DNA from 2 places in the Oceanobacillus alkalisoli genome. Region 2 is predicted to be linked to the other one. Evidence: a T-box and tRNA genes for the amino acid it is inferred to sense, from the RefSeq annotation. Region 2 holds a T-box; the other holds one or more tRNA genes.

Region 1 (10,881 bases), on a different contig from region 2:
ATATCCAGACGATTCTATTGTTCGGGCTTGTTGCCTCACTGAATCATATGGTACTCCTGCTGTTTCAGTTTGCCGATGCGTTTACGCTCGTGTCTGGATTACAGGAATATGGGCTTTCACAAGTGGATGCAATGGAGGCAAAAGGGGTGCTCGACCGTGGGCAGCCGCTGATACAGTTAGGTACAGTACTCGGTTCTTCATTTGCATTAGCGATGATTCCGTCGGTTTCTCAACATAGATTGCAAGAAGATGCGCCGTCATTTTATCAACATATCCGCAGCAGTATTGCAATTGGTTTTTATTTGGCAGTTGGTGCAACGGCAGGACTGATTGCGATCATGCCAGAAGCGAATATATTGTTATTCGAGGATACGAAAGGAACAAGTGATTTGCAAATTCTCGTCTTTGCAATTTTGCTCAGTTCCATAGGGGTTACCTGTGCGACAATTTTACAAGGACTAGGTTGGACAAAGCGGACTGCTATTTTTATTATCCTATCTGTTTTCGTGAAAGGGCTTGGAAATGAATTACTCGTGCCAATTTTCGGAATAACAGGAGCGGCCATTGCAACCATTCTTGGTTTAGCATGTTTTTCTTTACTCGTTTTCATAGAGCTGAAGCGAAAGTTACCGAAGCTGATGTTAATAAGGCAAATCAATTGGCAGGCTGTGTTACTTGCTGTTTCCGCTATGCTTTTATATATTTTTATTATCGATTTATTTATTCCTGAGCTCTCACGGGTTGATGCCTTACTTTATGTCGGCTTTGTAGCTGGGACGGGAGCATGTATTTATCTTTTCATTTTACTGCGCGGGAGAGCATTTATTTCCGAGGAAATAAATATGCTGCCATTTTCCCATATTTGGATGCGGATTTATAAGGAGAGGAAGAGAACATGATAGAAGTTATTGGCCTAGGAGCTGGTGATATCAATCAGTTGTCCATAGGTGTCTATAAAAAATTACTAAACTCAGAAGCGATTGTTTACACACGAACATTAGACCACCCTGTCATTACTGATTTACAACAAGAAGGTGTTCGTTTTTATTCGTTTGACAAGATTTATGAAGAAATGGAGGATTTTGCGGGCGTCTATGAAAAAATTAGCACTTACCTCCTGGACAAGGCAAAAGATGGTCCTGTCATTTATACCGTTCCAGGTCACCCGATGCTTGCAGAACGAACAGTGCAATTATTGTTGGAGCAAGATGAGGTTCCTGTTGAAATATCTGGTGGTCAAAGTTACTTGGATGCATTATTTACTTCGCTCGAAATTGATCCGATTGAAGGATTTCAATTTGTCGATGGGACAAGCTTTGAGCGGAGACAGTTGAATTACGAACAGCATCTTGTCTTTTGCCAAGTGTATGATTCATTTATTGCCTCAGAGGTGAAGCTCAGCTTACTTGAAGACCTCCCGCCTGAATATGAAGTAACAATTGTAGAGGCGGCTGGAACGGAAAAGGAGCAACTAACGAAATTACGGATTGAAGACTTAGACAGGACTGTAGAGGTTAGTAATCTGACGAGTGTTTATGTTCCGCCAATTCAACATGATGAACTTTCTCATCGATTTTCTCGTTTAGTAGAAGTGATTGCTGCCCTGCGCGGGCCAGGCGGTTGTCCGTGGGATCAAAAGCAAACACATGAATCTTTGCGTGCCCACACAATTGAGGAAGTTTATGAATTGATTGACGCAATCGATCAAGAGGATGATGACAATATTACGGAAGAACTTGGTGATCTTCTCATGCATGTCGTCCTGCATAGTCAAATCGGTGCGGATTCCGGATATTTTTCAATTGAAGACGTCATCCTGTCAGCTACTGAAAAGATGATTCATCGTCATCCCCATGTTTTTGGCGACGTTCAAGTGGATTCGGCAGCTGAAGTGCTTACGAATTGGGATGCACTGAAGCAACAAGAAAAGGGTAAACAAAGGGATTCCATCCTAGAGGGGATCCCGAAGCACCTGCCAGCACTTGCTAAAGCTGCGAAAATCCAGCAAAAGGCAGCAAAGGTTGGCTTTGACTGGGCGGAAGCAAAAGACGTTTGGGCCAAGCTTGAGGAAGAAGTGAAGGAAGTCGAAGCAGCAATTACAAGTGGAGTAGCAGAAGATATTGAAGATGAGTTTGGTGATGTTCTGTTTGTGCTCGCTAACTTGACTCGTTTTTATCAGATAAATGCGGAAGTTGCCTTAAACCGCGCGAACAGAAAATTTACTTCCCGGTTTACGCATATCGAACAAAGAATCAAAAGACAGGGGAAAAGATTAGAAGAAGCGACTCTAGATGAGATGGAAGCATACTGGCAAGAAGCAAAGGAGAGTGAATAAGGATGCGATTGGATAAATTTCTAAAAACATCCCGTTTAATCAAGCGGCGGACATTGGCGAAAGAAGTTGCTGAGCAAGGGAGAATTTCAGTGAATGGTAATCAAGCGAAGGCCTCGACGACAATAGTTCCAGGTGACACCCTTAAAATCGAATTCGGACAAAAGCTTGTCACCGTCCAGGTTAATGACACACGTGAAACGGTAAGAAAAGACGAAGCAGAAACATTGTATACGGTTGTCAAAGAAGAAAAAATATAAGTTCTATACTTGTCCCTCCTCTCATAAAATACAGTGAGAAGGAGGTTTTTTTATGAATGAATTGGGGAATTATCCTACTAATAATAATCGGACAGAACTAGATCACCAAGTAAAACTTGTGAATCGCAAAACACTTGAAATCAGTGGTGTAAAGGAAGTCGACAGCTTTGATAATGAAGAGTTTCTACTAGAGACAGTGCAAGGCTATCTCATCATCCGCGGCCAAAACCTTCAATTGAAAAATCTTGATGTTAACGCTGGCAATGTAACGATAAAGGGCAGAATTTATGAGCTTTCCTATATTGATGAAGTAAGCGGGGAGAAAGCTAAAGGATTCTTTAGCAAGTTATTCCGATGACGCTCTCCGTACAGTTTACAACAATGGCTGTCATGGTGCTAAGTGGAATTTACTTAGGGCTTGCCCAAGATACGTTCCGCCGGTTTTCCGTTCATTGGAAGAATCGTACAGTCATCAGCTATTTACTTGAAATCGGCTTTTGGCTTCTACAGACACTTATTGTTTTCTATTTTTTATTCCTTGTTAATTCCGGAGAAATTCGGCTTTATATATTTTTAGCTTGTCTGTTGGGCTTTTCCTTTTATCAGGCGTTATTGAAAACGGTCTACCGTAATGTGCTGGAAGGGGTAATCTCGGTACTACGAACCATTTTCCGCTTTATCAAGCAGGTATATCTAATTTTCATCGTCACACCGCTTAAATGGATCTTTTTTCTATTGTCAGGCATCATTGTATTTATAATTAATTTGGTAGTAAAACTACTAGCCATTATATTGAAAATTATCCTATTTCCATTCCTAATGATTGGTAGAATTTTAAAACCGCTTATACCAGAAAATTTCATTAAATTTTTCCACAAATTGCATCCGATTTATAGTACAATAAGAAATATATTAAAGAAGGGCTTGGAGTATGCCACGTTTAAGAGGAGGTAGGGTAATTGTCCGCAGAAAGAAAAACGGTAACAAGATTAGATTCGAATTACGTCCAACAGTATGATGCATACATAGAGAGACAGAATCGAAAGAAGCAGCGTTTAATTCGTCGCCTTGTGTTATCCACCATTGTAACAGTATTGATTATCGGCTTTATGGGAGTCTATCATTGGAACCAACGGGCACTACATGCCGAAAAAACGGAGAAGTACGAGCAACTGCAATCCGAATTAGCGGGATTACAGCAGGAAGAGGCTCAACTGCTTGAAGAAATTGAACTGTTGAATGATGAAGACTATGTCTTAGATATTGCAAGAACGAATTATTTCTTTACGAAAAAGGGAGAGTTAATCTTTAAACTCCCAAATGAAGACCCGTCATATTGACACTTTACATGAACAGCCATATACTATATGTAGAGAATTTTACTCAAACTTTTAAGGAGGAGCATTTTTTTTATGTCAATCGAAGTAGGCAGCAAGCTGCAAGGTAAGGTTACAGGAATCACAAATTTTGGAGCGTTTGTTGAGCTCGAGAAAGGTAAAACAGGCCTGGTCCACATTAGTGAAGTTGCTGACAACTATGTAAAGGACATTAACGATCACTTAAGTGTTGGCGATACTGTTGAGGTTAAAGTAATCAATGTCGAGAAGGATGGCAAAATTGGCCTATCGATTAAGAAGGCAAAAGAGCGTCCGGTTCGCCAAAAAAGTGTAAAAGAGCGTCAAGAAAGTTTCGAATCGAAAATGAGTCGTTTCCTTAAGGATTCTGAAGATCGTCTAGCCTCACTTAAGAAGCATACGGAGTCCAAACGTGGAGGTCGAGGTGCTAAACGCGGTTAATAGTTTGCTGCCCGAAGGAAATTACAATGCTCTGTGATAGAGAAGCAGCAGATTCATCCTAAAGGATGGGTCTGCTGCTTTGTTTTTTGTTGATGTATAGATTGAAAAAGACCGGTTAGGGAATGGTGTGGAAATCCCTAACCGGTCTTTTTTACTTTTGTATTGTCTAGCTTCAAAGTGCAGGGATGAACCGAACTTCCCGCGCTTTCAGTCGATAAGTCAACATCGGTTCGTTGCCTCACCGTGTTTCCTTTATCTTCCTGCATCACAGTCCAATTCGTCAGTCCCTAACCGGTCTTTTTTACTTTTGTATTGTCTAGCTTCAAAGTGCAGGGATGAACCGAACTTCCCGCGCTTTCAGTCGATAAGTCAACATCGGTTCGTTGCCTCACCGTGTTTCCTTTATCTTCTTACACCGCAGTCCAGTTCGATCATCCCTAAACGCACTTTTCAGCTTTTGGGTTGTATATAGCGGCGGAGGGGATCGAACCCACGACCTTACGGGTATGAACCGTACGCTCTCGCCAGCTGAGCTACGCCGCCAAAAATGTCAACGAGATTTATAATACAACAGAAATTAGGTTGTGTCAATGGTTTTTTGTGAAATGTTGAAGTTCTTATTGAAAATGCCGAAGTTCAAGAAAATATCCACCGGAGTCTACAATTAAAATCTTGATGTTCACAAATATGCCTTCCCATCTTACGCTTCTCACTCCCTATTTCCCACTTTTTCGTCAAACATTCATCATTTCCGCAAATTGCCACACCTTTCCGTTTCACCCCATCCAGACTACAGCCACTGAGTTTACTAGATTTCAAACAGACAGGCGTTCGTGCGTTAATCTTGGATTCTTTATCTCTTTCCGTCGAACGATTTTTAGGACGAGCACTGAAATTTTGACAACAAAAGTTTTCTGAATATGGTTTACTAATCAGAAAAGAATGGAGTGATGGTGAATGATGCAATCGGTTGAATCAGCGGGATATGTCGGTTGGAAAGAAAATATCCAGAAAAAGAAACAACATCCATGGAAAACAAAGGCAAAAGTATTATTTATCGATCGAGGCCTGTTGCTGGTGATGATTGGCTTTTTACTTGGGAGGGCGGTCATTTTATCAGCAGTTTCTCCGTTTGCTTTAGCATTTCTTGCGAGCGTCTGGCTGATGCAGCGGAAGAAAACGCTACACGCGCTGCTTGCCGTTTCTTTAGGGGCAGTGACTTATACATTTGAACATACAGGCTTTATTATGCTTTCTGTCCTTGTATTTCTCATTCTTCTTGCAGTATTTATGCAGATCAAAAGGGAAAAAGTAATCCTTCCTTTTGCAGTTGGATTTGCGACAATGTTGCCGCGTATTTTCTTCTATTCATTGAACGGACCAATAACTTCCTACGAGTGGCTGCTCATTGTTGTAGAAAGTGTGCTTGGTGCCGTGCTTGTACTTATCTTTATGCAAAGCATTCCTTTATTATCACCAAAACGCTATAAACCAACGTTAAGAAATGAAGAAATCGTCTGTATGATTATTTTAATTGCCTCGATTTTAACCGGTACGATAGGTTGGGTCATTTACGGTGCTGCGGTGGAGCAAATTTTTGCCCGTTATTTTGTTTTGGTCTTTGCTTTTGTTGGCGGGGCGGCAATCGGTTCAACAGTGGGGGTCGTTGTCGGACTGATTTTATCCCTTGCCAACGTGGCAAACCTATTCCAGATGAGCTTGCTCGCTTTCTCCGGATTATTAGGAGGGTTATTAAAAGAAGGAAGGAAGTTTGGTGTTGCGGCCGGTTTATTGGTCGGGACATTACTCATCGTCATCTACGGAGAAAGTTTTACATTGGTGAATTCCTTAACCGAATCTTTTATTGCTATCTTCCTCTTCTTTATTACACCGGCGAGCTGGTTTTCGAGTATTTCCCGCTACATACCAGGCACAGAGGAACATGCACGGGAACAGCAGCAATATTCACAAAAGGTACGGGATGTGACGGCGAATCGGGTGAAACAGTTTTCTGGTGTGTTTGATGCGCTCGCCCGCAGTTTCGCTGTGGTGGAAAGTGATTCATCCAGTCATGCAGCTAAGAAACGGGATACGGATCAATTCCTAAGCCAGGTGACGGAAAGGACATGCCAGAGCTGCTTCATGAAAGAACGCTGCTGGCAGAAGGACTTTGATAAAACGTATCAGCTCATGGAGGGAATGAAGGAAGCTTATGCGAGTAATCAGGAGCCGAGTTTGAAAATAAGGAAGGAGTTTGAGAACCATTGTGTCAAGTCGAAATCAACACTTGAAGTGATGAAGGAAGAGATGACCTATTACATGGCAAACCACCATCTGAGACGTCAGGTTCAGGAGAGCAAGCGAATTGTGGCAGATCAATTATTCGGTGTTTCGGAAGTAATGGATGATTTTGCCAATGAGATTTTAAAAGAAAGGGAGCATCACGAAAAACAAGAAATGCAAATCATTGAAGCGTTAAAAGGACTTGGGATTGAACTGGAAAAGCTCGATATCTATCAGCTGAACAAAGGGAATGTCGATATTGAGATGATGGTCTCCTTCTATGATTATCACGGCGAAGGGGAAAAGCTCATCGCCCCTGTATTAACGGATATTTTAGGAGAGATGATTGTTGTAAAAGAGGAAGAAATCTCCCCGTTTCCAAATGGCTATAGTTACCTGTCCTTCGGGTCGGCAAAAGAATATGTTGTGGAAACAGGAGCGGCCAATGCGGCAAAAGGCGGCGGCTTCATTTCCGGTGATAGCTTTAAAACGATGGAGCTCGGTGAAGGAAAATATGCGATGGCGATTAGTGACGGGATGGGGAATGGTAGACGAGCCCAAGAGGAGAGTGAAGAAACGCTGCGGCTTCTTCAGCAAATTTTACAAATCGGTATCCCGGAAAAGGTGGCGATTAAATCAATTAATTCGATTTTAGCACTACGCACGACCGATGAAATGTTCGCTACGTTGGATCTTGCTGTCATTGATTTGAATCATGCGATGGTGAAATTCCTTAAAGTGAGTGCTGCACCAAGTTTTGTGAAACGGGGGGATGAAATAGTAAAGATTGAAGCAGGCAACCTGCCGATGGGGATCCTACATGATGTCGATATTGATATTGTTAGTGACCAGCTCATCTCCGGAGATCTTTTAATTATGATAAGTGATGGGGTGTTCGATGGGCCCCGACATGTGGAAAATACGGACCTTTGGCTGAAGCGGACACTAAAAGAAATGAAAACGGAGGATCCACAGGAAATTGCTGATCTTTTACTGGAGGAGGTGATCCGTACAAAATCAGGAGAAATTGATGATGATATGACCGTCCTCGTTGCGAAGATTAACAAGAATCAACCGAAATGGGCATCCGTTCCGATCTATCCAAATAAAGCTCTGGGCTGAGTATATCCTCCCCGTTTTCTGGTGATGCTAATAAAACTAGGAACGGGAGGGTAATATAATAATGAAAAAAGGAACATTAAGGCAAATTTTATTATTAACAGATGGCTGTTCGAACCAAGGGGAGGATCCGGCAGCAACAGCGGCTCTAGCATTTGAGCAGGGAATCGCTGTGAATGTTATCGGTATCCTTGATCATGATGAGAGTGAAGAGAGTCATGGTCTGACGGAAGTGGAAGAGATCGCTCTGTCAGGGGGCGGAGTAAGTCAACTTGTTTATAGTGAAGCATTATCTCAGACGGTCCAAATGGTGACAAAGCAGGCGATGAACGAGACATTACAAGGATTCGTCAATCAGGAATTGAAACAAATTCTTGGAAAAGACCAAAGCCTCGAAGATATCGAACCAGAAAAACGCGGTGAAATTGTGGAAGTAGTCGAAGAACTGGGTGAAACTACTGATCTTGAAGTATTAATTTTACTAGATACGAGCGCAAGTATGCATCATAAACTGCAGATGGTGAAAGAGGCCTTGATCGATCTCTCGATTAGTCTCAATGCCCGGACAGGAAAAAACCGCTTTGCCATCTATAGCTTCCCAGGGAAAAGGAAGAATATCCAAAAGGTGCTTGATTGGACACCGAAGCTTGATTCGATTTCTTCGGTATTTCCGAAGATCACGAGTGGTGGAATCACCCCAACAGGACCTGCTCTTCGGGAAGCCATTTATCAGTTCGGTAAAAAGAGCTTATTAAGGAGTTTCCGTCATGGCGATGAACCGGGATTGGAAGAAACAGGTTACTAGCATACCCCCTGGGACTCTTATCCAAGGGAAATTTAAAGGAAATAATTATATGATGAAGCGGAAGCTCGGTGAAGGGGCAATAGGAACGGTTTACCTTTGTCAGCACGGGAATCAGACAGCCGCACTCAAAATAAGTGAAAAGCAAACATCGATGACCCTGGAGGTCAATGTGTTGAAAGCATTAAAGCAGGTCCGAGGGAATCTTCTAGGGCCTGCTTTATTAGATGTGGATGATTGGCTTGCACCGAACGGACGAACATATACATTTTACGTGATGGAATATGTGCAGGGTGAAAGTGTGCAGCAGTTTTTCAGGAAAAATGGTGCAAGCTGGCTAGGCTTGTTTATGGTCCAGTTGCTGGAGGACTTGGAAAAACTTCATGAAGCGGGCTGGGTATTTGGAGATTTAAAGACCGATAACCTTTTAATTAGCCAAGCGCCTCCGCGAATTCGTTGGATCGATGTTGGAGGAGTGACGCAAATCGGACGTGCTATTAAAGAATATACGGAGTTTTATGATCGGGGGTATTGGGGTCTTGGATCCCGGCGGGCGGAACCAAGCTATGATTTATTCGCACTTGCAATCATCTTCCTCGAAATTTTTTATCCACAGCGATTCTCACGACCAGAGACTAGGCGGGCAAGTTTTTTATTTAAAAAAATAGACAGGGAGAAAGCATTACAACCGTATGCACCGGTATTGAAGAAAGCCATTACCGGAACATACACGTCAAGCAACCAAATGAAGCGTGAAGTAAAACAGATTATCTTTTCCCGAAAAAATCAGAGCAAACGTGAAACAGGGAAAATAGGCTTATTGGAGGCTATGTGGATTTTCCTATTCAGTATCCTTTCGATCCTCACTTCATTGTGCTTTTAGAGGGGAAGAAAACTATGATAATATAAGAACAGTATATACGATGGACGGAGAGACAAAATGGAAAAAGCAGTACGTTCTTTTATAAAAAAACATCAGCTTCTACATAAGGGAGCACGAGTACTTGTCGGCGTCTCGGGTGGTCCGGATTCCGTGGGCTTATTGCATTTGTTGGTGAAATGGAGAAAGAGTTGGGAATTGGATATACATGCCCTTTCCCTTAATCACCAGCTACGGGGAGAAGAAGCGGAAGCAGATTTCACTTATGTAAAAAATATGTGCGAGAGCTGGGGTATTCCGTTTCATGGCGCTAGCTTTGATGTGCAGGCATTCGCGGATAAGGAGGGGCTTAGTACGGAGGTTGCTGCAAGAGAAATTCGGTATAAATTTTTTAAAGAGAAGATGAATGCACTGGAAGCGGATTATCTCGCTCTTGGTCATCATGGCGACGATCAGGTAGAAACACTTGTGATGAAGCTTGTCCGAACAGCATCCTCTCAAGCCTTTCAAGGAATTCCCGTTACACGGCCATTTGGAAAAGGTATGATTATCCGGCCGCTCCTTGCTGTCACAAAGGGAGCAATCGAGTCCTATTGTGCGGAGAACGGAATCCAGCCGCGAATTGACGCAACGAATTTTGAGCGTACTTTTACAAGAAATTATTACCGCCATCAAGTCGTCCCGCTGTTGAAGGACCGGAATGCGAACATAGCAAGAACAGCCCAGCATTTAAGTGCGACGCTTGCGGAAGATGAAGCATTTCTGCAAAAGGAAGCAAAAAGTGCGGTTCAAGAAGTGGTCATTTTTGAAAAAGAAAAGCAGCAGGCAACACTTGAAATTAATTTGTTTAAAAAGTACGACCAATCTTTACAAAGACGTGCCTTTCATCTAATATTGAACTATCTGTACGAAACATTACCTAATCAACTTTCGTATGAACATGAGGAACAATTTCTCACCCTCATCAGAAGCCCCATGGGAAACGCAACACTTGATTTTCCACTAGGCTTGAAGCTGAACCGGGCATATAACAAACTGACTTTTTACTTCGAAGCAAACAATCCTGGGCAACAATTCTTTCATTTAACCTTAAGGGTCCCCGGCAAAACCAATTTGCCGGATGGATCCGTACTAACAGCTACATATACAGTTACACGCGATAAAGCTACCCCTTACTCGCTCTACATTCCCGTGGAGAAGGTCACGTTTCCTCTTCATGTGAGAACACGTAAAGATGGAGACCGGATGAGCTGGAAAGGACTTCGCGGCTCAAAGAAGCTAAAAAGTGTCTTTATCGATGCAAAAGTCCCCCTCCATAAGCGAGCGTCATGGCCCATCGTTGTGGATGATGAAGATCACATTCTCTGGTTAATTGGATTAAAAAAAAGTAAACAAACAGAAGAAGATGG
Region 2 (10,881 bases):
TCGGGACTCCATGTTCTAATGGAAGGAACACCGGATAATGTGGATATGGAAAAAGTGGTAAAAACCATTCAAAATGCTAACGGTGTTCAAGGCGTTCATGACTTGCATGTCTGGTCGATTACAAGCGGATTAAATGCTCTTTCCTGTCACGCGGTTGTTGACGAAGAAATGTCCATCGCGGAAAGTGAGGCGTTGCTCCGCCAGATTGAGCACGACTTGGAACAGCAAAATATTCACCATATGACGATTCAGCTAGAGACAATTGCACATTTACACGACAATTCAATTCTTTGCAAGATGCAGCCGGAATCACCGGGACATCACCACCATTAATAAAGGAAGTCCTTTAGATAAGGGCTTCCTTTTTAATCTAAAATTACTTTATATTAATTATACATATCAGACACACAGATTGTTATTTTACAAGACTCTTTTTCTTCATGTTTCCGACATAAAAAACCCCTTGATAGATTAAATTAGACAAAAGAATTATTCTGTTGTTTAATAGTGCTTTACAACTTTGCGTATTCCATGTTATATTGACAATTATTTTAAAAAAAGGGGGATTATAAAATGGAACATGGTGCAACTTCAATTGTATCTCTCATGATCGTTACGGGTGTTGCGTTTTTCATTCCAATTCTGCTCGAACGATTGAAATTAAAAGTGATACCGATTGTGGTAGCAGAAATTATTGCTGGAATCATCATTGGTCAGAGCGGCCTGAATCTGATTGATGTCGATAACGCATGGCTTACTCTGCTATCCAGTTTAGGTCTTATATATTTGATGTTTTTAAGTGGTTTGGAAATTGACTTTAACTCCTTCCGTGTGAAGAAGGGGAATAACTCTGGGAAGTCGAAGGAAATTAATCCCTTCCTCGTCTCAAGTACTATTTTTGTCTTTATGTTAGCTCTTGCTTACGGATTCTCTTTAATACTTGTTTCTCTTGGGATGATTGATGATCCGTATTTCATGACGATTATCTTATCAACGATTTCCTTAGGTGTTGTCGTACCGGTACTAAAGGAAAGGAAAGTGCTGAATACAAAATTAGGGCAAACCGTATTGCTCATCGCAGTCATATCTGACTTTGTCACGATGATTTTGTTTGCTTATTATTTAGCTGTAAAAGACGGAGACACGACGATTGTCTGGTGGATCATTCTGCTTGTTGCCCTCGTATTTATGCTTTATTTCATACTGAACTTTTACCGAAAGAAAACGAACATGGCATTGATTGATGCGCTAAAAAGAGGGACAGCGCAAATCGGAACGCGCGGTATCTTTGCATTAATCCTATTATTCGTAGCTTTATCGGAAACAATGGGCGTAGAGAATATCCTTGGCGCTTTCTTAGCCGGAGTTGTTGTGTCATTGCTTTCACCAGACAGAGAGTTCGTCCATCAGCTAGATAGTTTCGGCTATGGATTCTTGATTCCTATCTTCTTTGTTATGGTTGGGGTGGAGTTTGATTTCGGTTCTTTACTGGAAAACCGCAGTATTTTGCTGCTCATCCCGGTTGTGTTAATATTTCTTTTCCTGACACGTAATCTGCCGACATTGCTTCTTAAACGCTGGTTCTCTTGGAATGAAGTGTTCAGCTCAGGAATGTTACTGACATCCACTCTTAGCCTTGCAATTGTGGCCGCTACCGTATCGCTGCAAATGGGAATCATTTCAGAGGGAATGAACAGCGCGATTGTACTCGTTGCGATTTTAACCTGTTTTACTTCACCGATATTATATGCAAGAATATTGCCTGAAGTAGAGGAAACAGAAAGAAGCTTAGCTATTATAGGTGCTAACCGTGCGGCACTCCGAGCAAGCCTTAACTTTCAAAAGAGTAATTATAAGGTAACGATTTTTTCCGAGAAGCAAGGGAAGTTAAAATCAGAATCAGATAGCGAATTTCCGATCATTGAAATGAACAACATGACGTTGGAAAAGTTAATCGAAATGAATCTCTTTGAATCCTTCGATGGGATTATAGTTGCAACGAGTAATGATAATTTCAACGTGGAGATTGCCAATTACGCGAATGCAATCGGCTATGAAAACATCATTATCCGAATTGAAGAGCCGACATTGAATAAACAATATACAGATATGGGATTGGCGATTTATTCGAATGCATTCGCAGGAGAAATGGTGTTAAAAGCGATGGTGCATAGTCCGAGTCTTGTGCGTCTATTAACGGATAATGATGAGATTATTCGTGAATTTGTTTTAGATGGTATGAGATATGACCGGATACCGCTTCGTAAGCTGCCATTCTTGGGTGATACGCTTATCCTGTCCATTTATCGCGGGGAACGGGCGATTACACCGAATGGAGATACGATTTTACAACAAGGTGACCGTTTGATTATTAGCGGCAGCGGAGATTCGATGGAAAAAGTGGCAGAATATTTATAAAGGGAATTATTCCCTTAGCGTGATGGAGATACTGAGTGTAGACTTCATCACGCTATTTTTCTTCAGCGGATTGTGTATAACCAATATATTTATTTTTTTAAATACCAATCAAGAAATGTCGCTTTTTCTATTACGTTCAACAAGCAAAGGTCATCCACTTGTTTCTCCAATTTCTTATATTCATCTGGAAATTCTGACCGTACATCTATTTTTACATAAGGAAGCTTTTCCTGCGCTTTTTGAGAGCGTATATTAGTTAACTTGGCACCAGCGAAGACATATTCCATATTAAGTTCTGTAAAGGCAGTATATAGAATAGCTTCTTTTGCTAATTCATTATACCCTTTCCCCCAATAAGGATGACCGATCCACGTACCGATGTGACAAGTCTTTTTCACGTTATCTATTTCTTTTAAGGTTATTACCCCGATTAACTCATCATTTTCATTCAGGATTACTCTCGAATATTGTTTTCCTAATCGTTCATTCTCTTGCACAAATTCAATAAATTGAATTGTTCCATCGATTGAGGTTTGATCATTATTCAGTCCTAATGATTCCCTAACCTGTGGAGCTTGCGAGAGCGAAGATATTGTTTTTGCATATTTTTTATCATGGGGAGCTAATACTATCTTTTTCATTTATAACCCTCCAGCATAGAATTTTAATTTAATAAAGATGATTGTTGCTTTAACTTCTTAATCTCTATATCAATCATTGAGAGATCAAGTCTTTCAAAAAGCGGATGCACATTCGCTATTGTAGATGTTAATTTGTCTAACGGTTCCCATTTTAAAGCTGGCAGTTGTAAGAGCTTCTTAATTTCATCACTTGAAAACGGCAGAAATGGACTTAATAATTGTGCTATATTCGCAATGATATAAATACAAGTAATTAACGTATCTGCACATGCATCAGCAGATTCGTTTACTTGAACCCACGGTTTTTGTGTATCGAAATATTTATTCGCTCCACGGATAAATTCGAAAAGTGATTCTAAAGCTTGTTTGAAATGACCAGCTTCAATCAGCGAGCCAATTTGAGGATACAGCTTTTGAACGTCGTCTTTAATCTTATGGTCAACCTCCCCATCGGGCACGTTTCCTCCAAAAGATTTCTCGATAAATTTTAATGTACGATTTATCAAATTTCCGTACGCACCTAATAATTCGGCATTATGACTATAGACGAACTCTCTCCACGAAAAATCTGAATCTCGATTCTCTGGTGCATTTATCGTTAAGAAATACCTGATCGAGTCGGGATGATACGTTTCCAGTATTTCAGGTATCCATACTGCCCAATTTTTACTTGTAGATAGCTTTTTCTTCTCAATGGTCACATACTCATTGGAGATGATCTGCGTTGGTAATCCACTTTCCCCGATCCCTAATAATATTGACGGCCAAATGATGGAATGAAATGGGATATTATCTTTTCCATGTATATAATAAGACTTTGTATCTTTACTCCAAAAAACAGAATCATCTTTATTATTATTTTCAGCCCAAATTTTACTAGCAGAATAATAGCCTGAAACAGCTTCAATCCACACGTAAATCCTTTTGTCTTCATAACCAGTAACAGGAACCGGAACACCGATTGATAAATCCCTTGATACTGCCCGATCAGGCAGCCCCTCTTTTAGATATCTCTCCGATAAGCTAATTGCATTACCACGCCATAATCTTTTATCTTAGGCATTCTCCACATATTCCTGCAACTTGTCCTGAAATGCGCTTAATTTGAAATAGAAATGTTCTGTGTTTCTCGTTGTCGGAGGCTTCTCGCATACCTTACATTTTCTTTCTAACAGATCTAAGGGTTCCAAGATTTTTGAACAATGATCGCATTGATCCCCTCTGGCTTCCTTCCCGCAATTTGGACAGAGACCTTCTACAAATCGATCAGGTAAAAACTGCTCACAGGTATTGCAATAAGCCTGCTCAACTTCTTTTTTATAGATTTTTCCATTCGTTAATAGCTTTAAAAATATCTCTTGAACAATTTCATGATGTCGTTTTGCATCTGTTCGTATATAGCAATCATAAGTGAACCCAAGTTTCTTAAAGCTTTCATTAAACTCCTGATGATATTTATCCGCTATTTCCTCCGGCTTGACCCCTTCCTGCTTCGCTCTAATTGTGATTGGTGTTCCATTACAATCACTGCCAGAGACGTATAGCACATGATCTCCCTTCATTCTATGATAACGCGCCAGGATATCCCCAGATAATAAACTTGCAATGTGTCCAATGTGCAACGAACCATTTGCATAAGGCCAAGCTCCACCAATCAATACATTCATTTCATTTCCTCCTTAAAAAAATGCATATAAAAAACCCCATCCCCAGATAAAATATTATCCAAGGACGAGGTTATACCCGTGTTACCACCTTTATTCACTAATCACTCACATGATCAGCCTCAACAAGTACGGAACATGATTTTATGTTCTTATACCCTGACATTTATAACGAGTGCCAACTCTCGTCACAGCCTAACCCTTTCAGCAAGTTCAGCTGTGCAGCTCAGAGACCATATTCAAACAATTTATTCCTGCTTCTTTTCACCTGCCGAAGCTCTCTGTAAAGGACTTAAATTGATTTACTCTTCTCATCAATGCTTTTGTTATACATAATTATTATACTTAATTATATAGTTTACACATTTTTTATTTTAAAGCAACACCCAAAATTAATCTCTATTTTAATTATAGGACTCGTTTACATACTATTAACATTGGCAAACCATTAAAGTATTCCCGTCAGGATCTTTAAAATTAAAATAATGATTATGTTCAATTTCGGTAATTAAATTAACTCCTTTATTACTCATAAAATGAAATGCTTCCTCAATATCTTTTGTGTTGAAATGGAACGCTGGAGTTTTAAATATTCTATCCTCTGAGTAAATCTTGCTATCTAATACAATCCCTGTCCCTTCCATAGGAATAACGTAAAGATGGTCAAATAGAATTTCCCCTTCTGCTTTTACTCCTAAGATATCGCAGTACCAATCTCTCGCTTTTTCAATGTTGCTTACTGGGATAAATACTGTTCCAATTTGTTTTAAGATAGGATTTTCCATCAAATACCCCCTTAGGTGAATATCCTTTTCGATAAGCCCAATTAATTTAATAATGGAATGAATTTCATAATTACCAAAGTCAGCTTCACCATCACCATATGTAGTTGGGAACGAACCAACTCAGCTACATATGGTGATCGTGATGCATTAAATACGTATTATGAAATTCATTAACTTGGTACCATTTCTCTCAAAATAAGCTCTGTTTTCAAGCTCAAACGCAAATAACTTCTCATCATCTGACTCTCGTAATTTCTCAATTGTTATATTCATTATCTACCATACCGCCTCGTCAAAACTATTATTTATTATAGATGGGCTTCTATCCACTTCTTCAGCTTCTCTGCATAAATTGCCCTTTTTTCGGGCTTTGTTTGCAATCCTCTTGTCAGGTAAAAAAAATCTCGCTTATATCTCGGATAAACATGGAGGTGATAATGCCAAACATCTTGACTTCCTGCTGGCTCATTATGTTGTCGCGTGGTAATACCATCACAACGATATGTATCTTTCATTGCAAAGGCAACAATTTGAGCGGCTTGATGAATTTCGCCTGCATACTCTTTAGGAAGTTCATATATGTTTTCAACATGTTGATTAGGCACAATTAGAACGTGTCCTTTATTATTTGGCCACCATTTACTAGCTATGAAGGCGGTTACATAATCATTTTTGAATATCACATCTTCTTGTTTTGTTCCATTATTAGGTACATCTAGACCCGATATGACTCGGCAAAATGGGCATTCATATCCTTTTGGCATATGTGTTATTGGTTTTATCATATGTCTCTAGCTCCTATAAGTCTTTACCATTTTTTTATTTATAGCTATTGGTCCATTACTGTCTCATTGAAATGGCAACCATGATCACAACGCTTTCTCAAGAATTATTTTCGCTTCACCAGCTTTATCCGTATAAGTCCCAATCACATCAGACCCTAGCATCCTTACTATATTTCCCGGTCAGTAACCCAGCTACAAGCGGGAAAAATTGAACAAACGAAATATTGTTATCCGTTGCATATGGCAATAATTCCTTTTCAGCACTGCGATAAATAATGACTTGCACACATAGAATCAAAAATAAAATAATCGTCATACATAAGATTAAAAGGCCAAAAAGGATTAAAATAGTAAATTCCTCCTTCACACCTTTATGATACGTTAATTCCGTTTTTTGTAAATACTTCTTTTTAAAAATATGCTTATCATTTTAATACAATTTTCACACTTTTATATTATAATCGATGAATGTGTGAATATATATTGAAGGTAGGGAAAAAATTGAAGTTTAAGATGAATGAACATGGATTTGAGTCAAGCTTTGAATTTGGTGATCTAAAAGTATCGGGGCAGAGTGAATATGGTTATCGACCGTTTCAATTAATGATTTCTTCTATCGTTGGTTGCAGTGGTGGCGTGTTAAGAAATATACTCGAAAAAATGCGCTTGTCATATGATGATATTACAATCGGCGGAAGTAACACGAAATGAGGAAAAAGCAAATCGGATTGAAAAAATCCACTTGATTTACACGATAAAAGCTGAAGATATTCCACAGAAGAAAGCTGAAAAAGCGATTCAGCTTACACGTAAAAACTGTGCAATGCTGCAATCTGTAGTAGATAGCATTGCGGTAACAGAAGAAGTGCACCTGAAATCTCCGCGTGATTAATAGTTAAACTCAGAAATTATTTTATTGTCCCCCATATTTGTTGATATGGGGGCAATAACTTTCTATGTATCTTTTAAAAGTCCTTCGATGATAACGGCAGTAATAATTTGATTCCCCGATCATTGAACGGAAGGAACTTGCTATCCGTAATCAAGTGGCTAATATAACCGGCAAGACATGTATAATAAACACCCTGTATTCCAAGAGACTCATCCAGCTTCAGTGCAATATAACTAAAGAATATCACTCCGATTATCGAATGGGTATAACTTCGATGGGGAACAAATGAAGCAATTAGCATGTAGATTCCAAAGAGAATCAACCAAATTTCCTGAAGCGAAATACCTCCAGCAATGACTCCTACACTTGTGAGTGTGAGCATATGCTTCTGTTTTAACTTTGAAGAGATTGCCAGCATGGCAAGTCCTATTCCCATTCCCAGGTATTGCCGATTATCTTCCCCCTCAAAAAAGCTGTAAATAATCATTAATAGCCCAATAAGCTGTGCAATCGACCGCACGAATTTATGGGATAAAGTAATTTTTCCACGTAGCTTCCCATCAATGTCCAAGTCTGGAACTAAAGCCGAAACACTCCCTAACCCGATTAACAGAATGGTTACGGAAGGATCTGCCTGAACCATATTTGCTGCAACGAAGCCTATTGCTCCGCCAACTGTTGCATGTGCTGTACCATTCATCTTGCTGCTCCTTTATCTGCGTTGTTATTTTTTATGCATTCGAATGAATTTCATAATTACCAAAGTCGGCTTTCCCATCACCATATGTAGTTGGGAACGAACCAACTCAACTACATATGGTGATGGTGAAGCATTAAATACGTATTATGAAATTCATTAATACATTTATTTTACTACAAAACAAAAACTTTTTTATCCTGCACCTCTCACCATCATAATTTTCAGCTCACCCGGATATAATTCAATAATGGACATACTTCTTTTACTCGTTCGATATTGAAATAGGATGTGGATACATGAAATCAAAACCCTTTCTTAAAATGATGCTGTTTTTCATCGTTATTATAATTGTTGCAAGTCTTCCGTCCGTATTCCCGGAGGAACCCTTGTTCTTAGAAGCATCAAAGGAGGATCATTCAATGACGCTGGCTGAAAATAAAACGTTGGAAGAAAAAATCAATAGCCTTTTAGAAAATGAACAGCTTGACGGAGCTGTCGTTGGAGTCACTGTGAAACAAGCTGCGAATGGAGATTTATTATATTCCCATAATGGAGACATTCGCCTTCACCCGGCGTCCAATATGAAATTACTTACTGGAGCTGCTGCTTTAGAAACGCTTGGGTCTGATTATCAGTTCCAAACTGAAATTTTATCAGATGGAGAGCTGAATGGGAATACATTACATGGTAATTTGTTTATAAAAGGAAAAGGAGACCCGACATTATTAAAGTCTGATCTCAATCAATTTGCTAGAGAACTGAAAGCCCAAGGGATTGAAACCATCGATGGCGACCTAGTTGGTGACGATACATGGTACGATGATGTGCGACTTTCTCAGGACTTGAACTGGTCGGATGAGCCATTTCATACTGGAGCTCAAGTTTCTGCTTTAACACTTTCACCGAATGAAGATTATGATGCTGGAACAGTGATTGTTGATGTGATGCCCTCCGAAAGTACAGAAGGAAAAGCTCAGGTTCGGGTAAGTCCTGAAACGGATTATGTTAATATTGTAAATCAGACACAGCTCGTGCAAGCAGGAGGGGCACAAGATATTTCAATTGAACGAGAGCATGGGACGAATCGTATTATCGTAGAAGGAACGATGCCTGTAAATGGAACGTTGTCACGTTCCTGGGTCTCGGTATGGGAACCAACCGGGTATGTCCTTGCCGTATTCCGTGACGCTCTAGCTGAACAGGGAATTCAATTTACAGATGAATCTCGTAATATGTCGGGAGCAACTCCTGAACAAGCTCAGGTCGTTGCTAGCAAAAAATCTATCCCACTTTCTGAGTTGCTCATTCCTTTTATGAAATTAAGCAATAATGGGCTTGGAGAAGCTTTAACGAAGGAAATGGGGAAAGTAATGCGTGGGACAGGCACTTGGGATAAGGGACTTGAAGTAATAGAAGATGTCGTGACGGAAATTGGTGTAGAGCGAGAATCCTTCCTCCTTCGTGACGGTTCAGGAATGTCGCATAAGACACTGATTTCAGCAAATAATATCACGCATATTTTATATAATATTCAGAGCGAGAACTGGTTTGACGTATTTGAGTACTCCCTGCCCGTTGCTGGAGAAACGGACAGATTGATAGGCGGAACACTGCGGAATCGGCTGACTAAAGAACCCGCCAAAGGAAATGTAAAAGCTAAAACAGGCTTGATTACAGGGGTATCCACCCTGTCTGGTTATGTGACAAGTCTAGATGGGGAGAAACTTATTTTTTCTATTTTGCTTAATAATCATTTAGGTTCGAGTGAGTCTATACAGGAAATTGAAAATGAAATCGTAATGGTGCTAGCTGGGCATGAATTTCTGGAGTGATCGGTGGACATGCGTTCCCGCGCATGTCCATTTTTTTGTTAATTTCTAAGGCCGTGAAGAGGGAGCTGATTTTGGTAGTTTATAAGTATTCTTATCGCCTTATGTGACGATGCGGAGGGTCTTTTCAGTAGTTTAGATGTTCCGTTATCGACCAAAAAGTTAAGAGAGGAATACATGTAGTCGATTAAACACCTTATTATCGACTGCAACACATGAAGAATAAGCCAATCAGTCGTTTAGGAGCCTTCTCATCTACTGAACACGTTAGATACAGCTGGCATCGGTTGTTTATACGCACCCTAATCAACCAAACGAGCTTGCAATTTCCCAAGACAGTCGATTGGATCCGTTTATCTCACTCCCCGATTGCCATCACCTTATCCATTCGTTTTTGTTATCACATTCCTTTTTTAAACACGTTCCCTCTTGCCCCCTCCGTTACGTCACATGATAACTTATAATTAACAATAAGATGGAGGGATTTCCTTATGAATCAAGAAACACCCAAGTTTTCAATCCGTGAGTTCAGCAAACGAGCCAGAATAACTGTACGTACATTACGGTTTTATGAAGAGTTAGGGTTACTCGTACCAACTGAAAGAAATGAATCAGGCCACAGACTTTACGGATTAAATGAACTCGCGAAACTGCAACAAATTCAATCAATGAAATTTCTCGGTTACCCACTACAGGAGATTAAAGAGTTCATAAAAGATGAAATTGAGGTTGCAGCACAGCTTGAGAAATCATTACCCTGGCAGCACAAGCTTTTAACCGAAAAGCGGGATGAGTTAAATCGATCCATAGAAGCTGTGGAGCGAGTACAGAATTTGCTCAAGGAAGGAATAGCGGTCAATTGGACAGTGTTAAGTTCTCTACTTTTTCAAATCGAACACGAGGAAGATTTAAAGGAATGGGCAAAAGAGTATCTCCCGGAAAAGGTAGCTGAGAAATACTTTTCCCTTCCAAAGGAATATCAACAAAAGCTGGACGTAGAAATGCTCGATTGGCTAGCTAAGCTAGAAAAATTGATGCAGGATAGTGTCCCTGCAAATTCACCAGAAGCTTTTGAATTACTAATGGAACTAACCGAACTGGCAACAAGACATGTTGAGGATAAAGAAGCGTTTGCAATCGAACTCGAAAAGGCGCAGGAGTTAATGG

The links. A T-box is a leader RNA that pairs with one kind of tRNA and senses whether it is charged. The one in region 2 lies ahead of metG (methionine--tRNA ligase), so its partner is inferred to be a tRNA-Met.
Region 1: it has a tRNA-Met gene. The T-box ahead of metG (methionine--tRNA ligase) is inferred to sense a tRNA for this amino acid. The anticodon was not compared.

What each region holds. Positions count from the first base shown of each region.
Region 1 is NZ_JAKNRA010000018.1:21,361-32,241, forward strand. It holds gene L3V42_RS16370 (putative polysaccharide biosynthesis protein) at 1-899, shown strand, start outside; gene yabN (bifunctional methyltransferase/pyrophosphohydrolase YabN) at 896-2,335, shown strand; gene L3V42_RS16380 (RNA-binding S4 domain-containing protein) at 2,338-2,592, shown strand; gene yabP (sporulation protein YabP) at 2,645-2,950, shown strand; gene yabQ (spore cortex biosynthesis protein YabQ) at 2,947-3,546, shown strand; gene L3V42_RS16395 (FtsB family cell division protein) at 3,552-3,932, shown strand; gene L3V42_RS16400 (S1 domain-containing RNA-binding protein) at 4,005-4,388, shown strand; tRNA gene L3V42_RS16405 (tRNA-Met) at 4,858-4,931, opposite strand; gene spoIIE (stage II sporulation protein E) at 5,346-7,793, shown strand; gene L3V42_RS16415 (VWA domain-containing protein) at 7,855-8,595, shown strand; gene prkT (serine/threonine protein kinase PrkT) at 8,558-9,475, shown strand; gene tilS (tRNA lysidine(34) synthetase TilS) at 9,533-10,881, shown strand, end outside.
Region 2 is NZ_JAKNRA010000008.1:1,243-12,123, forward strand. It holds gene L3V42_RS10890 (cation diffusion facilitator family transporter) at 1-333, shown strand, start outside; gene L3V42_RS10895 (monovalent cation:proton antiporter family protein) at 574-2,418, shown strand; gene L3V42_RS10900 (GNAT family N-acetyltransferase) at 2,508-3,059, opposite strand; partial or broken gene metG (methionine--tRNA ligase) at 3,083-4,726, opposite strand; T-box leader at 4,784-5,050, opposite strand; gene L3V42_RS10910 (VOC family protein) at 5,155-5,508, opposite strand; gene L3V42_RS10915 (HIT family protein) at 5,817-6,293, opposite strand; gene L3V42_RS10920 (aldo/keto reductase) at 6,442-6,609, opposite strand; partial or broken gene L3V42_RS10925 (OsmC family protein) at 6,795-7,185, shown strand; gene L3V42_RS10930 (metal-dependent hydrolase) at 7,259-7,885, opposite strand; gene dacB (D-alanyl-D-alanine carboxypeptidase/D-alanyl-D-alanine endopeptidase) at 8,182-9,717, shown strand; gene L3V42_RS10940 (MerR family transcriptional regulator) at 10,206-10,881, shown strand, end outside.